One region of the Pseudomonas sp. L7 genome, then DNA from elsewhere that is predicted to be linked to it. Evidence: riboswitches for the same ligand, from Rfam matches in the RefSeq annotation. Region 1 holds a riboswitch; the other holds the start of a gene.
What was found. A riboswitch is a leader RNA that binds a small molecule or an ion and turns the genes downstream of it on or off. The one in region 1 is predicted to bind cobalamin.
Positions count from the first base shown of each region.

Region 2: another riboswitch for cobalamin. It lies ahead of ACK3BK_RS12140 (ABC transporter ATP-binding protein); the one in region 1 lies ahead of ACK3BK_RS11155 (TonB-dependent receptor).

Region 1 covers NZ_CP176784.1:2,467,169-2,471,453, reverse strand. Annotated here, with positions in the region: gene lpxO (lipid A hydroxylase LpxO) at 1-362, shown strand, start outside; gene ACK3BK_RS11170 (carboxymuconolactone decarboxylase family protein) at 465-809, shown strand; gene ACK3BK_RS11165 (N-acetyltransferase family protein) at 888-1,457, shown strand; gene ACK3BK_RS11160 (outer membrane beta-barrel protein) at 1,543-2,289, opposite strand; cobalamin riboswitch at 2,453-2,656, shown strand; gene ACK3BK_RS11155 (TonB-dependent receptor) at 2,769-4,285, shown strand, end outside.
Region 2 covers NZ_CP176784.1:2,699,296-2,703,580, reverse strand. Annotated here, with positions in the region: gene paaZ (phenylacetic acid degradation bifunctional protein PaaZ) at 1-1,675, shown strand, start outside; cobalamin riboswitch at 1,765-1,971, shown strand; gene ACK3BK_RS12140 (ABC transporter ATP-binding protein) at 2,083-2,859, shown strand; gene ACK3BK_RS12135 (ABC transporter substrate-binding protein) at 2,856-3,824, shown strand; gene ACK3BK_RS12130 (FecCD family ABC transporter permease) at 3,824-4,285, shown strand, end outside.

The sequences.
Region 1 (4,285 bases):
ACGTGGACGGCGAGAAGTATTCCTGGCGCGACGGCGAGGCGGTGATCTTCGACGAGACCTACATCCACTACGCGGCCAATACCACCGAGCACAACCGTATCATCCTGTTCTGCGACGTCGAGCGCCCGTTGAAATACCGCTGGGCAAGCGCCTTCAACCGCTGGTTCAGCCGCAACGTCATGGCCGCAGCTGCCGCACCCAACGATGCCAACGACAAGACAGGCGGCATCAACCGTCTGTTCACGCGCATCTACAAGATCCGCGAACGTGGCAAGGCCATGAAGAAACGCAACCGCACCCGCTACTACCTCGAGAAGTGGGCCGTGGTGGCAGCACTGGTGCTGCTGTTCATCTACATCTGACACTTCCTGCGGCCTCCTCGCCCCTCGGCGAAGAGGCCCGCCCTTCCCCCCATCTTCGACTAGCCTGAAAGCTCCTGTTGCCAACCTGACAAGGTGAAGACGATGAGCATGATGGACTGGGACGCCTACCGTAAGCAGTTGATGGCCGGCATCGGCGATCTCAAGCAGCTTTCCCCCGACACCGTGGCCGGCTACGCCACCGCCAGCGCTGCCGGCGCCAAGACCAACCACCTCGACGCCAAGACCCGCGAGCTGATTTCCCTGGCCGTGGCAGTGACCACCCGCTGCGACGGCTGCATCGCCGTGCACTCGCAGCAGGCGGTCAAACACGGTGCCACCCGCGAGGAAATCGCAGAAGCCCTGGGCGTGGCCGTGGCCATGAACGCGGGCGCTGCCCTGGTGTATTCGGCACGGGCGCTGGATGCGGTCGGCAAGGCCGGCAGTTGAGGCGCTCGGGCGCCGCAGCACTTGCATGACGGCGCCCATCCACCCAGACTTGCCGGCCCAGCCCGAGCAGGAACCGACATGATCCACATTCGCCCCATGACCCCGGAAGACTTCGAGCGTTTCTGGCCGACCTTCCAGGCCATCGTCCAGGCGCGCGAGACCTACGCATACGACCCGCAGATGTCGCAGGAGCAGGCGCGCACGCTGTGGCTGGAGTTTCCGTTGCACACCCTGGTGGCCGAAGAGGATGGCGAGCTGCTCGGTTCCTACTACCTCAAGGCCAATGCCGCAGGCCCGGGCGCGCACGTGGGCAATTGCGGATACATGGTCGCACCCCGTTCACGCGGACGTGGCGTGGCACGGCTGATGTGCGAGCACTCGCAGAAGCTGGCGCGCCAGGAGGGTTTTCTGGCCTTGCAGTTCAATTCGGTAGTGGCGAGCAACGAGGTCGCCGTGGGGCTGTGGCATAAGCTCGGTTTCGAGACCGTCGGGCGCCTGCCCAAGGCATTTCGTCATGCAGCACTGGGGCTGGTGGATTGCCTGGTGATGTACAAGTGGCTGGCCGATGAGCCAGTGACCGAGAAACCTGCGTTGCTGATCGGGCGCAAGAACATCGAGGCGCGGGTGTCGCGGCGCCGGGGCCGCTAGGCGCCCTTGAGCCTGCAGGGGCAGCCTCGTGCCGCAATCGCTGCACGAGGCTGCCCTTACAAACGGCGTACAACCATCGAAGGCGTCAGAACGCCAGGCCGACCTTCACACCAAACTCGTCACGCTTGAGCTTGTTGTTGTCGGCAACCGGCGAGTCCTCGTCGATCTTGTACTCGGTACGGGTGTAGTACACGCCGGCCTGGATCGGCATGCCGCCCTGCTGGTTCATCAGCAGTGTGACTTCGGCATACGGGTTGGTGCGGTCCTTCATGTCGACACTGTCGCTGCCAAAGTCGTCGACCTTCAGGCGTGCACGGCCATCGATGGTATGACGGGCGCCGACCTCGACACGCAGGGTCGAGGCGTCGAACTGGTGGTTGTAACCCAGCGCCGCCTTGGCGAACGGCGACTTGTAGGTCAGCTTGGTATCCAGGTCGTTGATCTCGGGCTCGAAACGGGTCCAGCTGTAGCCACCACCGACGATCACATCGACGAAGTTGCGCGCATCCAGCGCGGCACGCCAGCCAAGGTCGAGGTCGGCTTGTGCCTCCTTGAGCTTGTTGTCGTTCTTCTTGCCGTACTTGGCTTCGGCACCGATCTGGTAGATGAAGCCGGACTCGGCCGTCATCTTGTTGCCGAAGTTGGCGAACACACCGCCTTGGCCCAGGTGCTCCTTGTCGGAGTCGCCGCCGCCTTCGAACTTGAACTTGTCGTAGGAACCGAGCAGGCCGAAGGTGAACAGGGGCTCGGTGCTGGGAGCTGCCATCGCTGCCAGCGGCGCGCCGAGGAGGGCCAGGGCGCAAGTGTGACGCAGCAGTTTTCCAGTGAACATTCGCAAAAGTCTCCATGACGTTGAATAAAAAAGGGCGATCGAGCGGTTCGAGACAACGTCAGTAGGAAAAGTTCGAAAAAAATCCAATAAAAACGCGCAACCCTGCAACCCATCACGTTTTTTCGCCCATCCAAACGATTGACTCCCTCCGCGTTCGATGATCAGATGCGCGCCAGTTTCAGGTGTCCTGCGCCGCCGTGCGCAGGGTGAAACGGGAAGCCGGTGCGTCTTTGCAGACAAGTCCGGCGCTGCCCCCGCAACGGTAAGCGAGCGAATCCTTCGACACACCACTGTGCTCATGCATGGGAAGGTGAAGGCTTCACGACCCTCGCAAGCCCGGAGACCGGCCTGACGCTTCTGTTGGCAAACCCGCGGTGGGCGGGCGCAGGCCGGTGTTCGCGTGCGCGCCTGCGTGCGTGTCTGCTCGTCTTTGCGTTGTTTCCACCGGGATCCATTCATTCCTGAACCCCTGGAACGACATGTCCCGACACTTCAAGCTTCACACCCTGGCCGCCTGCATGGCGGTGTCCCTGCCGGCGCTGGCAGAGCAGCCGCAAGGCAAGGTCCTCGACCTGCCCTCGACGGCGATCACCGAGACCCGCGACGAACAGATCGTCGACCTGGCAACCCCTACCCAAGCCGGTTCGCGCCTGAACCTCAGCGCCCTGGAAACCCCGGCCAGCACCACCAGCATCACCGCCGAGCAGATCCAGCAGCGCGCCAACCTCACGGTGCAGGATGCAGTGACCCGCTCGCCCGGCATAACCTCCGTCGGCACCCCGGGCAACGGCAACACTGCGCTCTCCGCCCGTGGTTTCAGCGGACACTCTTCGGTGATGACCTTGTTCGACGGTTCGCGCCTGTACACCGGCGCTGGCACCCAGACCTTTCCGGTGGACCCGTGGATGGTCGAGCGCATCGACGTGATCCGAGGCCCCGCCTCGGTACTTTATGGCGAAGGGGCCACGGGCGCGGTGATCAACGTGATCCCGAAAAAACCCTTCGACGGCGAGATCCGCAATCACCTGCGCCTGGGCTATGGCTCATGGGATCGCCAGCAACTGGGCCTGGACAGCGGCGGCAGCCTGAGCGAACGCCTGAGCTACCGCCTGACCCTGAACAAGCAGGAAGGCAATGGCTGGGTCGACCGCACCGACTCTCGCAGCCTGGCCTTGAGTGCAGCGTTGCGCTTCGATGCCACCGACGACCTGAGCTTCACGTTGGCCCATGAACGTGGCGACGCACAGCCATCGAACTACTTCGGCACGCCGCTGATCGACGGCCACCTGCGCGACAGCCTGCGCAAGAAGAACTACAACATCCAGAACGACGTGCAGCGCTACCATGACGAATGGACCCGCTTCAACACCGACTGGACCCTCAGCGACAGCGTCACTGCCAGCAACCAGTTGTACTACATCAAGAGCCGCCGGCACTGGCGCAATGCCGAGGACTACACCTGGGATCCGAGCCGCGAGCAGCTGGAGCGCGCGAGCTACCTGGAGATCAAGCACAACCAGGAGCAGATCGGCGACCGCCAGAGCTTCACCTTCGATCACTCGTTGTTCGGGCTGAACAGCAAGACTGTGCTCGGCGCGGAGTACAACAAGATCCGCTTCAATGTCGACAGCAACTCGCCGTACAGCGATGTCGGCGGCGACTACGTCGATCCCTGGAATCCGGCACCGGGCTGGTTCCACAGTCGGAACGTCACACGTGCGCAGACCCTCTCGACGACCCACACCTTCGCCCTGTTCGCCGAGAACCGCACCCAACTGACCGATCGCCTGTCGCTGGTGACCGGTATCCGCCGCGACCAGAACCACATCGACCGTGACAACCTGACCAACGACACTCGCGTCGACCGCAGCCTGCAAGGCGGCAACTGGCGCGCCGGCCTGGTGTTCGCGGTAACCGACAACCTGTCGCTGTACGGCCAGTACTCCACCAGCGAAGACGGCGTGAACAACCTGATCAGCCTCAGCCCGAGCCAGAT
Region 2 (4,285 bases), 230 kb from region 1:
GCACGAAGGCCCGGCCATCCCGCTGGGCAAGCAAGGGCGTTTCGCCGGCAGCCATATCCTGGTGCCACGGGCAGGCGTGGCGGTGCACATCAACGCCTTCAACTTCCCGATCTGGGGCATGCTGGAGAAGTTCGCGCCGACCTTCCTCGCCGGCATGCCGTGCATCGTCAAGCCCGCGACGTCCACCAGCTACCTGACCGAAGCCGTGGTGCGCCTGATCGACGAATCCGGCCTGCTGCCACCCGGCAGCCTGCAACTGGTGATCGGCAGCACCGGCGACTTGCTCGAACGCCTGCAGGGCCAGGACCTGGTGACCTTCACCGGCTCCGCCGACACCGCCGCCAAGCTGCGCATGACGCCGAACCTGGTGCGCAACTCGGTGCCCTTCACGGCTGAAGCCGACTCGCTGAACTGCGCCATCCTCGGGCCGGATGTAACCCCGGACGACGAGGAGTTCGACCTGTACATCAAAGAGGTGGTGCGCGAGATGACCACCAAGGCAGGCCAGAAGTGCACGGCCATTCGCCGCGCCATCGTGCCGGCCAGGCACCTGGATGCCGTCGCCACCCGCCTGCGCGAACGCCTGGCCAAGGTGGTGGTGGGCGATCCGGCGGTCGAAGGCGTACGCATGGGCGCGCTGGCCTCCCACGACCAGCAGCGTGATGTCGGCGAGCGCGTGCGCAGCCTGCTGCAAAGCTGCGACCAACTGTTCGGCGCCAGCGACGGTTTTTCGCCGGTAGGCGAAGGCGTGGCCGAAGGTGCGTTCTTCGCCCCGACCCTGCTGCACGCACGCGACCCGCACGCCGAGGGCGGCGCCCACGATATCGAGGCGTTCGGCCCGGTCAGCACCCTGATGGCCTACGACGACCTGGACGAAGCCCTGGCCCTGGCCGCACGAGGCAAGGGCAGCCTGGTGGCGACCCTGGTGACCCGCGACCGCGCCATCGCCGCCAAGGCCATTCCCGCGGCCGCCGCCTGGCACGGCCGTCTGCTGGTGCTCGACCGCGAGGCTGCGCCGGAGTCCACCGGGCACGGCTCGCCGCTGCCACAGCTCAAGCACGGCGGCCCCGGGCGTGCCGGGGGCGGCGAAGAGCTCGGCGGCCTGCGGGCGGTCAAGCACTACCTGCAGCGCGCCGCGATCCAGGGTTCGCCGAGCATGCTGGCGGCGGTCACTGGCGAGCACGTGCGTGGCGCTGAAGTGATCGAGACCGAGGTGCACCCGTTCCGTCGCTACTTCGATGATCTGCGCATCGGCGAGTCGCTGCTGACCCACCGACGTACCGTCACCGAGGCGGACCTGGTGAACTTCGGCTGCCTGTCGGGCGACCACTTCTACATGCATTTCGACGAGATCGCCGCCAAGCAGTCGCAGTTCGGCAAGCGCATCGCCCATGGCTACTTCGTGCTGTCAGCGGCGGCCGGACTATTCGTGTCGCCGGGTGAAGGGCCGGTACTGGCCAACTACGGGCTGGACACCCTGCGCTTTATCAACCCGGTGGGGATCGGTGACACGATCCAGGCGCGCCTGACCTGCAAGCGCAAGATCGACCAGGGCAAGACCAGCCCGTTGGGGCAGCCGCAAGGGGTGGTGGCCTGGGATGTGGAGGTGACCAACCAGCTCGGTGAACTGGTGGCCAGTTACGACATCCTGACGCTGGTGCTCAAGCGCGGCTGAGCATTGAAGGCTTGAAGGTGTCGGCCCTGTCGCGGGAGCGGGCGTGCCCCGCAACAGGGCTGGTTGACTCCCCATCCCATAAATGCTCAGATGCGCCCCTTGTTTCAGGTGTCCCCTGCCGCCGAGCCGGGGATTAAACGGGAAGCCGGTGCCTCGCCCCTGCGAGCAGTCCGGCGCTGCCCCCGCAACGGTAAGCGAGCGATGCATTCGATACACCACTGTGCCAACGGCATGGGAAGGTGAATGCCTCATGCCCCTCGCAAGCCCGGAGACCGGCCTGTCACAGCAGTTGGCAACTCCCGCGGTGGGCGGGCGCAGGCCGGTTCTCGCGGCGGCCGCGCGCCCGCGACAGCTGCGCGCACCTCCACCGTTCGGGTATCACTCACCCTGCGACGGTTGGTTCATCCATGTCATGCCCTACCCTGCACATCCAAGGCCTGCACTGGTCGCCGCACAGCGGTGGACAGCCGCTGCTGGAGGGTATCGACCTGCAGATCGGCGCCGGTGAATTCGTCGGGCTGATCGGCCCCAACGGCAGTGGCAAGACCAGCCTGCTGCGCTGCGCCTACCGCTTCAATCGCCCCAGCGTCGGTCAGGTGCACCTCGATGGCGAGGATATCTGGCAGCGCAACCCACGCTGGGTCGCCCAGCGCATCGCGGTGATGCTGCAGGAGTTCCCCGAAGACTTCGGCCTGAACGTGCGTGACGTCGTTGCCATGGGCCGCACCCCGCATCTGGGCTGGTTCGAGGGCGACGGCGAGCCGAGCCTGATCGACGACACCCTCGCCAGGCTCGACCTGCTGCCGCGCGCCCTCGACGCCTTCGTCTGCCTGTCGGGCGGCGAAAAGCAGCGCGTGCTGCTGGCGCGGGCACTGGTCCAGCAACCTCGGCTGCTGATCCTCGACGAGCCGACCAACCACCTCGACCCACGCTTCCAGCTGGCCCTGTTGCAGCAACTGCGCAGCACCGGCCTGAGCCTGCTGGCCAGCTTCCACGATCTGAACCTGGCCGCCGCCTTCTGCGATCGGCTGTACGTGATCGATGCCGGGCGCATCGTCGCCCACGGCACGCCAGAACACGTGCTCACCGAGCAGTGCCTGGCCGAGGTGTTCGGCGTACAGGCCCTGGTCGATCGCCACCCGCTGGCCTCCCATCCACGCATTACCTGGATCAGCCCTGCATGAAATCGCTGCTCACCAGCCTGGCCCTGCTGGCCGCCCTGCCCCTGGCCGCCGAGGCCGACAACTATCCACTGACCGTGCGCAGTTGCGAGCGCGACGTCACCTTCACCCATGCGCCGCAGCATGCCGTCAGCCATGACATCAATCTCACCGGCATGCTCCTGGCCCTCGGGCTGCGCGACCACATGGCCGGCTACAGCGGCATCAGCGGCTGGAAAACCCTCGACCCAAGCCTGCGCGAAGCACTTGACGGGCTGCCAGAGCTGGCGCCGCGCTACGTGTCGGTGGAAAACCTGCTCGATGCCAACGCCGACTTCTTCCTCGCCGGCTGGAGCTACGGCATGCGCATCGGCGGGCCGGTCACCCCACAGACCCTCGCGCCCTTCGACATCCCGGTGTATGAACTGAGCGAGTCGTGCTCCTGGATCATGCCCCAGCGCCAGGCCAGCCTCGAAGACCTCTACCGCGACCTGGACAACCTTGGCCGGATCTTCGATGTGCGCGAGCGCGCCACTGCGCTGGTTGGCCAGTTGCGCCAACGCGTCGAGCGCGTTGCGGCGCAGATGGCCGAGATCAAGCAACGGCCGCGCGTATTCCTTTATGACAGTGGTGAAGACCGCCCCACCACTTCCGGGCGCCTGGGGATGCCGCAGGCGCTGATCACCACGGCGGGAGGCGATAACGTCATGAGCGATGTGGCCGCCAGCTGGACCCAGGTGAACTGGGAGAGCGTGGTGGAACGCGATCCGCAGGTGATCGTGATCGTCGACTACGGGCCCACCAGTTGGCAGCACAAACGCGACTTCCTCCTGCACCACCCGGCGCTGGGCAGTGTCGAGGCGATCCGCAAGCAGCGCTTCGTGGTGCTGTCGTACCTGGAGGTGACACCGTCGGTGGAGAACGCCCAGGCCATCGAGACCCTGGCCACGGCCCTGCATCCGCAGCGCTTCGCCGAGGCCCGCCGCTGATGCCGATTCGCAGCCCTGCGGGCTATCGCCTGCTGATCGTTTCGCTGCTGCTGGCCTTGCTGCTGTCGTGCCTGCTGTCGCTGGGGTTCGGCTCGGCGCAGGTCGCATTGGGCAAAGTGGTCGGCATTGTCCTGCAGCAGGTGGGGCTGGGGGAAAACGGCGACTGGAGCCGCGGCCAGGCGCAGATCGTCTGGCAGATCCGCGCACCGCGCGTGTTGCTGGGGACGCTGGTCGGCGCAGGGTTGGCAATGGTCGGCGGCGCCCTGCAGGCGGTGACCCGCAATCCCCTGGCCGATCCGCACCTGCTGGGTGTCAGCTCCGGGGCGGTGTTCGGCGCAGTGCTGGTGGTGCTGTTTCTCGGCCCGTTCGCCGGGGCCTTCAGCCTGCCCTTGGCAGCGTTCATCGGCGCGTTGGGCAGTATGTTGCTGGTGCTCGGCGTGGCCAGCCGCGGTGGGCGCCTG